One region of the Massilia sp. SYSU DXS3249 genome, then DNA from elsewhere that is predicted to be linked to it. Evidence: predicted binding sites of a transcription regulator. Region 1 holds the regulator's gene; each other region holds the start of a gene.
The links. The regulator FNR, encoded in region 1, switches genes on or off when oxygen is low (the NO sensors DNR and NnrR bind a similar motif). The targets are predictions, from matches to a motif close to TTGATNNNNATCAA.
Positions count from the first base shown of each region.

Region 2: a site for FNR is predicted at 2,177-2,190, ahead of ACWCIA_RS02125 (universal stress protein). Genes of this name have one in related genera too.
Region 3: a site for FNR is predicted at 2,165-2,178, ahead of ACWCIA_RS20300 (universal stress protein). Genes of this name have one in related genera too.

Region 1 covers NZ_JBSIPX010000004.1:17,683-21,889, reverse strand. The annotation lists gene cydB (cytochrome d ubiquinol oxidase subunit II) at 1-169, opposite strand, end outside; gene ACWCIA_RS06275 (cytochrome ubiquinol oxidase subunit I) at 173-1,633, opposite strand; gene fnr (fumarate/nitrate reduction transcriptional regulator Fnr) at 1,859-2,626, shown strand; gene ACWCIA_RS06265 (VOC family protein) at 2,735-3,163, opposite strand; gene ACWCIA_RS06260 (DUF885 domain-containing protein) at 3,347-4,207, opposite strand, start outside.
Region 2 covers NZ_JBSIPX010000001.1:483,014-487,220, forward strand. The annotation lists gene ACWCIA_RS02110 (hypothetical protein) at 1-206, opposite strand, end outside; gene ACWCIA_RS02115 (hypothetical protein) at 312-452, shown strand; gene ACWCIA_RS02120 (PKD domain-containing protein) at 449-1,996, opposite strand; gene ACWCIA_RS02125 (universal stress protein) at 2,298-2,735, shown strand; gene ACWCIA_RS02130 (cation-translocating P-type ATPase) at 2,783-4,207, opposite strand, start outside.
Region 3 covers NZ_JBSIPX010000022.1:1,507-5,713, reverse strand. The annotation lists gene ACWCIA_RS20305 (EAL domain-containing protein) at 1-1,942, shown strand, start outside; gene ACWCIA_RS20300 (universal stress protein) at 2,271-2,708, shown strand; gene lpxO (lipid A hydroxylase LpxO) at 2,730-3,629, opposite strand; gene ACWCIA_RS20290 (DUF6139 family protein) at 3,785-4,009, opposite strand; gene ACWCIA_RS20285 (hypothetical protein) at 4,139-4,207, opposite strand, start outside.

The sequences.
Region 1 (4,207 bases):
TGCCGTCCCAGACCGGGGCCACGGTATTCATCATGGTGTCGCGGTCGCGCTTGTCCCGGGCGAAGGGGAACAGCATGCCGATGCCGAGGTCGAAGCCGTCGAGCAGCACGTACATGAAGACGGCGAAGTAGATGATGACGGCCCAGATGACCGAGGTGTCGATGCCCATGGCTCAGCTTCCCCTGGAGTGGTGACCGCCGCCGCCGGGATGATCCTCCACCGCGTCGTCGTCGTTGCCGACGTCGGCGGCCGACATCGGGCGCATCGGCGTGCGGCCTTCGCCCGGCCCGCCCTCGGTCGCCCGGTGCAGCTCGAAGGCCTGGGGGCCCTTGCGCATCATGCGCAGCACGTAGGCGGTGCCGGCGCCGAACACGAAGAGGTAGGCGACCACGAACAGGGCCAGCGTGAGCGCGAGCGTCCCGGCGCCGTGCGGCGAGACGGCGTCCGCCGTCCTCAGCACGCCGTACACGACCCAGGGCTGGCGCCCCACTTCGGTGGTGACCCAGCCGGCGAGGATGGCCACCAGCCCGGCCGGCCCCATCCACAAGGCACCGCGCAGGAAAGCGCGGCTGGTGAAGATCCGCCCGCGCCGCCTGAGCAGCAGGCTCCAGGCGCCGAGGGCGATCATCAGCAGGCCCAGTCCGACCATCAGGCGGAAGCTCCAGAACACGATCAGGGAGTTCGGCCGGTCGGCGGGGGCGAATTCCTTCAGGCCGGCAATCTGCCCGGACCAGGTATGGGTCAGGATCAGGCTGCCCAGGTGCGGGATGCCGACCGCGTAGCGCGTCTGCTCGGCCTCCATGTCGGGAATCCCGAACAGCAGCAGCGGCACCGCCTCGCCGGGCTCGTTCTGCCAGTGTCCTTCCATCGCCGCCAGCTTGGCGGGCTGGTGCTCGAGCGTGTTGAGGCCGTGGAAGTCGCCGATGACCGCCTGGACGGGCGCCGCGAGCAGGATCATCCACATCGCCATCGACAGCATCTTGCGCACCGCCGGGTTGTCCCTGCCCTTGAGCAGTTGCCAGGCCCCGACCGCGCCGACGATCAGCGCCGTGGTGAGGTAGGCCGCCGCCACCATGTGCAGCAGGCGGTAGGGAAACGAGGGATTGAAGACGATCGCCAGCCAGTCGGCCGGCACCATGCGCCCGCCCTCGATGGCATAGCCCTGTGGGGTCTGCATCCAGCTGTTGGCGGCCAGGATCCAGGTGGCGGAAATCAGGGTGCCGACCGCGACCATGCAGGTGGCGACGAAATGCAGGTGCGGGCCGACCCGGGTCCAGCCGAACAGCATTACGCCGAGGAAGCCCGCCTCCAGGAAGAAGGCGGTCAGCACTTCGTAGGCCAGCACCGGGCCCATGATCGAACCGGCGAACTCGGACATGGCGCCCCAGTTGGTGCCGATCTGGTAGGCCATCACGATGCCCGACACCACGCCCATGCCGAACATGACGGCGAAGATCTTCAGCCAGAAATGGTAGAGGTCGACATACACCGCGCGCTTGGTGCGCAGCCAGGACAATTCGAGGACGGCGAGGTAGCTTGCCAGGCCGATGGTGACCGCCGGGAACAGGATGTGGAAGGACATCGTGAACGCGAACTGGATGCGGGCCAGGTCCAACGCCGATAAGCCGAACATGAGCACTCCCGAGGATGAACTGTCGAGAATCTAGCATGGGTAAAGGTGCGCACAGTTGGCAAGCTGTCCATGCTCGCGAAAGGCGGTGCGAAGCGTAGGGAGCCGTTGCGTACTTACATCGCAAGCGCGCATGTGGACGGCCTTGTCCGGAAAAACCGGGAATGGGGACGGCTCAGCGGTCTATAATGGACCGGCCACGTTTTTACCTCGTTTCTTCGTCCTAACATGACCCAAGGCATCCCACTTCCCGCGACGGCGCCGATCAGTCTCGGCGCGATCAAGGCCAGCTGCAGCGCCTGCAGCATGCACCAGCTCTGCCTGCCGATGGGGCTCGACGACGCCGACATCAACCGGCTCGACCAGATCATCGGCCGCCGCCGCCGCCTCGCGCGCGACGAGCGCCTGTACGCCATGGGCGAGCCCTTCCGCAGCCTGTACGCGATCCGCTACGGCCATTTCAAGACCTACCAGGTCAATGCCGCCGGCGAGCAGCAGATCACCGGCTTTCAGATGGCCGGCGAGCTGCTCGGCATGGACGCGATCAGCGGCGACCGCCACCACTGCGACGCGGTGGCGCTGGAAGACAGCGAAGTCTGCGAAATTCCGTTCGCACGCCTGGAAGACCTGTTCGGCCAGGTGCCCGCCCTGCTCCGCCATTTTCACCGGATCATGAGCCAGGAGATCACGCGCGAGCAGAACGTGATGCTTCTGTTGGGCAATATGCGCGCCGAGCAGCGCTTTGCAGTGTTCCTGGTGAACCTGTCCGCACGTTATGCGGCGCGCGGCTACTCCTCGACCAGCTTCGGGCTGCGCATGTCGCGCGAGGACATCGGCAACTACCTGGGCCTGACGATCGAGAGCGTGAGCCGGCTCCTGTCGCGCTTCAAGAAACAGGGCTGGATCGAAGTCGACAAGCGCGAGGTGCGCCTGCTCGAGCCGGCCAAGCTGAAGGCGATTGCGGCCGGCACCGACCAGTGCAGCCCGATGAGCTGAGTGCCTAATAAAACCTCCATGGCTGCGTTGCATCGTCTCGCCGTACCCTGGTACTGTCTTCGACGATGCGCCTTGCCCTGGAGGTTTTCTTAGGCGCTCCCCTCCGGATTAAAAAGTAACCCGCACCGCCGGGGCGCTGCGCTGCGCCTCGCCGTGGTAAACGGCTTCGATGTTGTTGCCGTCCGGATCGAGCGCGAAGGCAGCGTAATAGCCGGGGTGGTAGGCGCGTTCCCCGGGGCCGCCGTTGTCCTTGCCGCCCGCGGCCAGTGCTGCCTTGTGGAAAGCATCGACCATCTCGCGGCTGCCCGCCTGGAAGGCCAGGTGGTGGCGCCCGGTCAGCATGCCCTGCGCGGCCTCGCTGTCGGCGGTCGAGACGAACAGTTCGTCGGCCCAGAAATAATCCTCGCCGCTAGCCGCCAGCGGCACGCCCAGCGCTTCGAATACTGCCGTATAAAACCTGCGCGACGCAGGGAGGTTGCGCACCACGAGCTGGATGTGGTCGATCAGGCGGCCGCGGTAGAGTTCCTGGGTTTCCATAGCGCACTCCTTCGGAAAGAGGTGGTCGGGAATCCATTCTATCGTGCGGCGGACGTAGGGTGGGCTCTCGAGCCCACGCGGTTTCATCACGTGCATGGACGCGCTGCCTGCGCGTCCGCGGCATGGTCGCCTGGACGCAGAGTACGTACCGCGTGGGCACAAGTGCCCACCCTACCGGTCGGTTCAGGCCTTCGCCTTCTCCTTCGCGATCCAGCCGTCGACCAGCTGGCCCAGCACGTCGAGCGGCACGGAACCGGCGCCGAGGACCATGTCGTGGAAGGCCGGCAGCGAGAATTTCGGGCCGAGTTCGGCCTTGGCCTTCTCGCGCAGCTCCAGGATGCGCAGCATGCCGATCATGTAGGCCGTGGCCTGGCCCGGCCAGGCGACGTAGCGGTCCACTTCCTGCACGTTGATGCCGTAGTCGACCGCCTGCTGGCGCGTCCAGCCCTTCATGTGCAGGCCGGTGTCGACCACCAGGCGGCGTGCGCGGAACAGTTCCGACCCGAGCGCGCCCAGGAGGCCCGGCACGTCGCCGGTCTTTTCGTCCCCGTACCAGCCCTGCTCCACCGCCAGGCGTTCGGTGTACAGCGCCCAGCCTTCGCTGTGCGCGCTGCCGCCGCTGAAGATGCGCTGGCTGCGGTATTTCGGGATGCCGGTCAATTCCTGCTGGATCGCCAGCTGGAAGTGGTGGCCGGGTACCGCCTCGTGGTAGGACAGGCTGCGCATGCGGATCATGTCGAAGGTCGGACCGCGCATCGGCACCCAGAACACGCCCGGGCGGCTGCCGTCCGGCGCCGGCAGCGAGTAGTGGGCGGCGGCCGAGGCCTCGGTCAGCGGCGGCTCGCGCAGCACGACGACCGGGGCTCGCGGCTTCAGGTTGAACAGGCTGGCGCTGCGCCGCTCGGCGTCCTTCACCATCTCGACGTACTTGGCCAGGATGGCCGGGCGCGGGTCCTCTCCATCCTTCACCTTCGGCTGGAAGGTGGCGTCGAGCGCCTTCATGCGCGCCTCGATGCTGCCCTCGTTGAAGCCGAGCGAGCGCAG
Region 2 (4,207 bases), on a different contig from region 1:
CAGAAGAAGCGCCGCGAGGCGAGCGTGCGGAAGTCCAGGCAGTCGTAGCGGACCGGCTTTTTGAGTTTGTAGACATGGGTGTCGAGCACGAACACCCATGACATGTGGGTTTCCCTTGCCTCGACCCGGGACGTGGCTTCGGGGAAGCTGCCGGGCAGGCGCAGGAATGCGAGCTTCGTGTCGAGCCCGGGCAGGCAGGTGTCCATCACGCCTGCACCCTTGCCGCCGCGGCCCGGGATGCGAGCCCGGAGCCGCCGCTTGCCACCACGATGCGTCGATACATGTTGCGCTCCCTGAGGCCATGAGCGGCCGTGATCGAACGCGCCGCGGCCGCGCTGCCAGAATGGGCGGGCCGCGGCCGTCGGTCTTTGATGCAGATCAAAGGCGCGGTGGTGACCTGCGGCCAGGCGCCGCGCCTGCCGGTGCGCTGGCCGGCGGCACGAACCTGCTAAAGCCCGCCTGCGCCCGCCGCGCAGGCGCCCGCGCCGCAGACCGCCAGCTTGCGCCGTACGGTCGTGCTCGTGCCGGCGCTGTCGGTGACCGTCAGGCTGACCGTGTAGGTGCCGGGCTTGCGATAGACGTGCTGGGCGCTCACGTTGCCGCAGCCCTTGCCCTGGCTGACCGTCCCGCGGATCGTGCTGCCGTCGCCCCATGTCCAGGTGGCGGTGTGGGTCTCGCGCAGGTCGACGTCCGTGAAGGCGGCGGAGAACGTGAGCGCCGCATTCACGCGCGCGGTGCCGGTCAGCGCGATCGGTGCGACTACCGGGGCCCCTGCGGGCGCCTGCGCGGCGCCCCCATCCGGCACCAGCAGGACCAGCCCGGTGTTGGCGCTGGCGACGATCGCGCCATTCTCGGAGATCGCGCGCGCGCCCTGCAGCACCAGGCCTTCCGGCGCCCCGACGATGCGGGTGTTGAGGTCGACGACGCCCTGCGCGCGCGTCCACACATAGGCGCGCCCGCCGAAGCTGCCGACGACCTGGCCCCGGTTGTTCACGTCGTCCGCGGAAGTCTGGACCAGCGGCAAGTCCGCGCCGATCTCGATGAGGCCGGTCTCGCGGGTCCACACGAAGCCATGGAAAAGGACGGGAAAGTCCAGCACGTTGCCGATGACCATGCCCTTGTCGTTCACCTTGACGGCGGTCGAGCGGTTGCCGGTGCCGGTGCCGAGGTCGATCGGGCCTGTTCGGGGCGTCCACAGGAAGGCGTGGACCTGCTGGTTCGGCGCGAAGAGCGTGGCGCCGACGATATGCCCGGCTTCGTTGACGTCGCTTGCCAGGGTGAATTCGCTGGGCTGGGTGCCGATGTCGCGGATGCCTTCCTGCCGCGTCCAGCGGAAACCGCGCAAATCGAAGGGGCCGTCGCCTCCGGAGTAGCCGACGACGGTTCCGGCATCGTTGATGGCGGTTGCGAACGAGAAGACGTCGAGCGGGAGCGTGCCGATGTTGATGGCGCTGGTGCGCGGGCTCCAGAAGAATGCGAACGGCGTCTCGTTGCTGAGAGGCCCGCCGCGGAAGATGCCGGCGACCGCGCCCCGGTTGTTGATGTCGGCGCCGGCCGAGTTGCGCGGGCTGCCCCTGAACAGGTCGACCATGCCCGTGGCCCGGCTCCACCGGTAGGCGTGGGAGACGGTGCCGGCGGCGTCCAGGGTCGCGCTGCCCGTAACCTGGCCGAGGTCGTTCACGGCGACCGCCGTGGCGGACGGTCCGCCGAGCGTGCCGAGGTCGCGCACGCTGGTGCCATCGTAGAACCTGGCCCTTTTGACGCCTTCGTTATATTCGGTGAATGCCACCTGGCCCCGGGCGTTGATGTCGACGAAGGTGATGATGGGATCGGCGCTGAGCTGGATCACCCGGTAGGTGGCCGCCCGCGGCGGCTTGTGGCGGCTGGGATCGGCGAGGGCGGCGCCGCTGACGGTCGCCAGGGCGATCAGCGGATACAGCAGCCATCGCTGCAGCAATGCCGTCGGTCCCGGGGCGGGTGCGGTTCTGGTGTGCATTTGTTCCTCCTGTTCAGTTCGTGCGCTACGTCAACATGCGACAAGGAAAGCCGTGCCAGGCAGGACACGCCACTCCCAAGCTTAGGGAGTTGGCCAGGGCGGCCACTGTGCGAACGCAAGCGGGCTGCGGCGCGGGGATCGGGCAGGTCCCTGGCAGTCTATTCGGCGGTCCCGTTAGGTTTGATATGGATCAAAGTTCTGCGGAACGTGGCCTTCATCCTGATCCAGCGCCCTGTCCTGGCCGGAGCTGGCGCCCGGCGCTTCAATGGGGCGACGTACGCCTGTTTCCGAAGGAGCTGCCATGTTCAAACGCATCCTGATTCCCACCGACGGTTCGCCCGCGTCGCAGCGGGCCATCCTGGCAGGGGTGGGCTTTGCCAGCCAAAACGGGGCCGAGGTCGTGGGGCTGACGGTCATTCCGCCATACGATCCCGTCATGATTGCTGCCGACATGCTCGAGACGACGCCCGAGCAATACGAGCGCGCGGCGGGGGAGCGTGCCCGGATGATCCTGTCCGACGTCGAGCAGGCCGCCCAGGACGCGGGGGTGCCGTGCAGGCTGGAGCAGGCCAGCGGAAGCAGCACCTGGGAGTCGATCATCGAGACCGCGCGCCGGGACGGCTGCGACCTGATCCTGATGGCTTCGCATGGCCGCAAGGGTATCCGCGGCCTCCTGTTGGGGAGCCAGACCCAGAAGGTTCTCGTCCACAGCGCGATACCGGTGCTGGTGTACCGCTGAGGTGCGCCGGCGCCGTTGGGCGGGCCGGCATCTCCACGTCCGCCGGGTCACCGGCGCGCCGCGATGTGCAGGCCGAGCATCATGCCGAGCGCAAGCAGCGCGGCTCCGGCGAGCCAGATGGGCTGCGGCGGCGCGAAGCGGAACAGGCCGGCCAGTAGCGGCACGTAAAGCGCGGCGGCGAGCATGCCGATGCTGCCGGCGCAGATGGCCAGGAACAGGGGATTGAACACGCGCAGGGCGCGGGCCGCGCCGCCGGCCTGGCGGTGCACCAGCAGCAGGGCCAGGTTGCACAGGATGAGTGCGCTGAACGCCGTGGCGCGCGCTTCCGGTTCCGGGATCCGGTTCACGGCAAGGGAGTACAGGGCGGCGGTCAATGCCGCCGCCCACAGGCCGCCCAGCAGGGAGGTCAACAGCTCGCGCACCGGCAGCGGCGCTTCGCCATGCGGACGTGGGGGGCGGCGCATCAGGTCCGGTTCGTCGGGCTCGCTCTCGAACGCCAGCGAGCTGGCCGGGTCGATCACCATTTCGAGAAACACGATGTGCAGCGGGTAGAGCAGGATCGGCCAGCCGAGAACCGGGGGAAGAAGGGCCATGACGGCGATCGGTACGTGGACCGCGGCCACGTAGCGCATCGACTTGCGCATGTTCGCGAAGATGCGCCGGCCGGCGCGCAAGGCTTGCACCAGGGATGCGAAGCGGTCGTCCAGCAAGGTAAGCTCGGCCGCCTCGCGGGCGACGTCGGCGCCGCGTTTTCCCATCGCCACGCCGACGTCCGCGGCGCGCAGGGCCGGCGCGTCGTTGACGCCGTCGCCGGTCATCGCCACCACCGCACCACGCGCCTGCAGTGCGCGCACGATGTCCAGCTTCTGGCCAGGCACGATCCGGGCGCACACGTTCACCCCATCCAGCCTGGCACCGAGCGCCTGTGCATCGAGCTGCGCCAGCTCGGGCCCGGTCACTACGCTGCCATCGGCAAGCCCGGCCTGGCGTGCGATGGCGCGCGCGGTGCCGGGATGGTCGCCGGTGAGCATCACCACGCGTATGCCCGCGGTCCGGCACTCGGCCACCGCGTCCGGGATATCGGCGCGCAAGGGATCGGCGAGCGCGACCAGGCCAAGGAGTTCGTAGGGCAGTGTCGCCGGATTGTCCGGCCATGGCGGCGCCACGTTGCGCGCCTGGGCCACCGCGAGCACCCGCAGGCCCTCGCGCGCGAATGCCGAGGCCGCCTGCAGCGCTTCGTCGCGCCTGGCCGGCGGGCAGAATGCGGCGACCGTCTCCGGCGCCCCCTTCGCCGCCGCCCGGGTTGCACCGGCGTCGCTCCAGATCCTGATCAGGGCAGGGCGCCCGGCGCTCAGGCCGTATTCGCGCTCGAGGTGCGGGGAGCGGACCGCCAGCGAGGTGTCGACGCCGCAGCGTGCGGCGGCCAAGTGCAGGGCCTGGTCGATCGGGTCCGGCGACTGTGGCCGGCTGGC
Region 3 (4,207 bases), on a different contig from region 1:
CCTGTTCCGGCGCCCGCGTGCGCAACTGCTGGGCAAGGTGTTGTGGGACGAATTCGCCGCGCTCAAGGGCCAGATCGGCTATTGCGAGTTCCACCGTGCGGTGCGCGAAAACCGCACCGTCGTGTTCGAGGAATACTACGCGCCCTACCAGGCGCTGTCCGAGGTGCGCGCTTATCCTTCCGGCGAGGGCCTGACCGTCTACTTCCGCGACGTCACCGAGGCGCGCAAGACCGAGGAGTCGCTGCGCATCAGCGAAGAACGCTTCCGCACCATCGCCCGCGCCACCACGGACGTGGTGTGGGACTGGAACCTGGAAGACGACACCTTGTGGGCCAGCGACAGCATCGAATCGGTGTTCGGCTACACGACAACCGATTTTTCCGGGCCTATCCGCGCATGGTCGGAGCACATCCACCGGGACGAGCGGGAACGGGTCGTCGGCCGCATCAGGTCCGCCCTCGAGGGCGGCGAGACGCAGTGGATGGACGAGTACCGCTTCCTGCGCAAGGATGGCTCGATCGCCCTCGTGCTCGACCGCGGCTACATCATCCGGGATGGCGCCGGGCGCGCCACGCGCATGATCGGGGCCATGGTGGACCTGACCGAGCGCCGCCAGGCCGAACGCCGGATCGAATACCTGGCCTATTACGACGTGCTGACCCAGCTGCCGAACCGTCAGCTGCTGATGGACCGGCTACAGCGGGCGTTGGACAACTGCGCCCGGCAGCGCCGTACCAACGCGCTGTTTTTCATTGACCTGGACAACTTCAAGTCCCTCAACGACACCCTTGGACATGCACTGGGTGATCAGTTGCTCAAGCAGGTGGCGCAGCGCCTGACCGGTTGCCTCAGCCACCATGACACCGTTGCGCGCTTCGGCGGCGACGAGTACGTGGTCCTGCTCGAGGGCATGAGCGCAGACATGGAAGAGGCAAGCTCCCATGCCCGCGCGGTCGCCGAGCGCATGCTGCTGACGCTGCGCCAGGCCTACAAGATCGACCAATATTGCCACCACGGTACGGCGAGCATCGGCATAGTGCTGTTCGGCGACGCCGGGGAGGACATGGGCGAGTTGCTCAAGCGCGCGGACATGGCCATGTACGAGGCCAAGGGGGCCGGGCGCAACACGGTTCGCTTGTTCAACCCGGACATGCAGGCCGTGCTGTCTGCGCGCATGGCGCTCGAGAACGACCTGCGCCAGGCCTTGCGCGAGTGCGACCACGAGTTCGAGCTGCACTACCAGCCGCAGATCGACCGCCACGGTCAGGTCACCGGCGTGGAAGCGCTGGTGCGCTGGCGCCATCCGACGCGCGGCATGGTCTCGCCGGTCGAGTTCATCCCCCTCGCCGAGGAAACCGGGCTGGTGCTGGCGCTCGGACAGTGGGTGCTGAAGAAGGCCTGCGACCAGCTGCTGGCCTGGGCGGCCAGCCCGGCGACTGCGCACATCGAGGTCGCGGTCAATGTCAGCGCGCGCCAATTCCACCATCCGCACTTCGTTGCGCAGGTGCTGGCGGCGGTGGCAGTGCCCGGGATCGATGCGCGCCTGCTCAAGCTCGAACTGACCGAGACCTCGCTGCTGGAGAACGTCGACGACACGGTCGCCAAGATGAATGTACTCAAGCTGCACGGCGTGAGCTTCGCGCTGGACGACTTCGGCACCGGCTATTCCTCGCTCGCCTACCTCAAGCAGCTGCCGCTCGATATGCTCAAGATCGACCGCTCATTCGTGCTCGATATCCTGACCAATCAGAGCGACGCGGTGATCGCCCGCACCATCATCGGGCTGGGGCGCAGCCTCGGCCTGCGCGTACTGGCCGAAGGTGTCGAAACGGTCGCCCAGCGCGACTTTCTGTTCGAGCACGGCTGCGACGCCTACCAGGGCTACCTGTGCGCCCGGCCGTTGTCGGCCGACGCCGCGGTCTCGGTCATCTGCACGCCATGACCAGGCGGTGCGGATGTAGCCGGTGACGCCGTCCTCGCTGGGACTGGTTTTTCCTTTCCGGGCAACCCTGCCAGTGCCGGTTTGCGCGCCGGCACTGGGAGCCGTCACCGAAGCAAGCGAATCATGTGCGGCGGCTCCCGCCCGGCCTGGCGCAAGCAGCAGGGCGATCGACCGGGCCTGCCGGTTTTGACCGCTTAGCGGCGGGAAAGCTAGCCCGTACGTTTGATGCGGATCAATATCCGGACATTCCCGTTCCGCAGACTGATACCGACCGCACGTGAATGACCATGCGGGCGCAGGGTCGCGCGCCGGGCGAGGAGGAGCCACCATGTTCAAACAGATTCTATTGCCCACCGACGGGTCCGAACTGTCCGCGCGCGCCGCGCTGGCCGGCGTCGGCTTCGCGAAGGAGATCGGCGCCCAGGTCGTCGGCATGACGGCCGTGCCCGACTTCCACACCGTGACCGTCGATGCCGACATGCTCGAGAGCACCGAGGACGAGTACCTCGCCGCCAGCGAAGCCCGCGCGAACGGGCGGCTGGCGGCCATCGCCAATGCCGCGCGGGAAGCGGGTGTGCCGTGCAATACGGTACTGGTGCGCTCCGACCAGCCCTACGAGGCCATCCTGCATGCGGCGCGCCAGCACGGCTGCGACCTGATCGTCATGGCCTCCCACGGCCGGCGCGGCATCAGCGGCGTCCTGCTGGGCAGCGAGACGCAGAAAGTGCTGGTGCACAGCGCGATTCCGGTGCTGGTCTACCGCTGAGCTTGGTTCGTCCTTGCCGGCTCAGAGCCAGACGATGAACGCGACCAGCGCAGCGACCAGGGCCAGCTTGGTGAGCTGGTAGGCCCGGAGGTTCCAGGCCTTGTAGCGGCGCCGGTACTGGCCCATCGTGTGCGAGATGCGGAAGGCCTTGCTGACGAAGCCGGTCTGGTCGCCCGTTTCGTTGGGAGAGCTGGCGGCCGTCATCATGGTGCGGCCGAGCCAGCGGTTGATGGCCTGCATCCAGCGGTAGCGCATCGGGCGCTCGACGTCGCAGAACAGGATGATGCGGTCGCTTTCGCTGCCGTTTTCCGCCCAGTGGATATAGGTTTCGTCGAACAGGACGCCCTGCCCGTCGCGCCAGCTGTAACGCTCGCCATCGACCTCGATGAAGCAGCGGTCGTCGTTGGGCGTGGCCAGGCCCAGGTGGTAGCGCATCGAGCCGGCGAAGGGGTCGCGGTGCGGGTTCAGTTTGGCGCCGGGCGGCAGTTCGGCGAACATCGCGGCCTTGACCGATGGAATCGCCTGCAGCAGCGCGAAGGTTTGCGGGCACAGGCGCTGCGCCGAGGGGTGGCTGGCGTCGTACCACTTCAGGTAGAAGCGCTTCCAGCCGGTCTTGAAGAAGGAATTGAAGCCGGCGTCGTCGTTGCGCTCGGCTGCCTTGACCTTCTTCAGGGCAATCATGTCCAGCGCCTCGGCACGGATCAGCTGCCAGTTGGCCTCGAGCGGGGCCAGGTCGGCGAACTCGCGCAGGGGAATGTAGGGAGTACTCGGCACCCGCGAGAACAAGTGCATGAAGAAATTGATCGGCGCCATGAACGACGAGTGGTCGAACACTTGCCGGCGCAGCGGCAGGCGCACCTTTCCGCGCAGGTGTATGTGGAGAACCGAGACAAGGTAAAAGCCCACCACTGCCCACTTCATCTTTCCCTCCAAGCTGATGGGGGATCAGCCTACCGGATCGGGGGGAAAAGAATAGCAGATTCGCCAGGCGCCCATCGGGGCCCGGCGAAAACCATACAGATTGTCAGCACAGCAGCGTTTGCGCGTCAAACGGCCTCGGCGCGCAGCGCCACCATTCAGTGCAGCGCCGTCATTGCATAGCCTTTTTCGGCAAGCTGTCCGCTCAGGTTGTCGATCTCGTAGTCGGGCAGCTGATCGGCGTTGTCGTCGATCTCGAAGGCGCGGGCCTCCACTTCCCAATCGGTATTGGTGGCTTCCTCAGGGATGTTGCGGGTTTCCGGAACGGCCAAGTAGGAGAACTTGCCGTCGCTTTCGGCTCTGCGGTAAATGTCCAGGCGCATAATCGTTTCCTTACGTGAAAGCTCGCTTTCGGATGAAAGCGGACGGCTCCACAGTAGGCGATCGCGGGCGGCGCGTCTGTTAATTGCCCCACACTCTGCCGGGTCGGCCGCGTCCCCGGCAGGCGCTGCTCAGCGCGACGGATTATGGCCGAGCACCCGCGCCGGCAGCATCAGGACCGCGCGCAGCAGCGCGAAGAC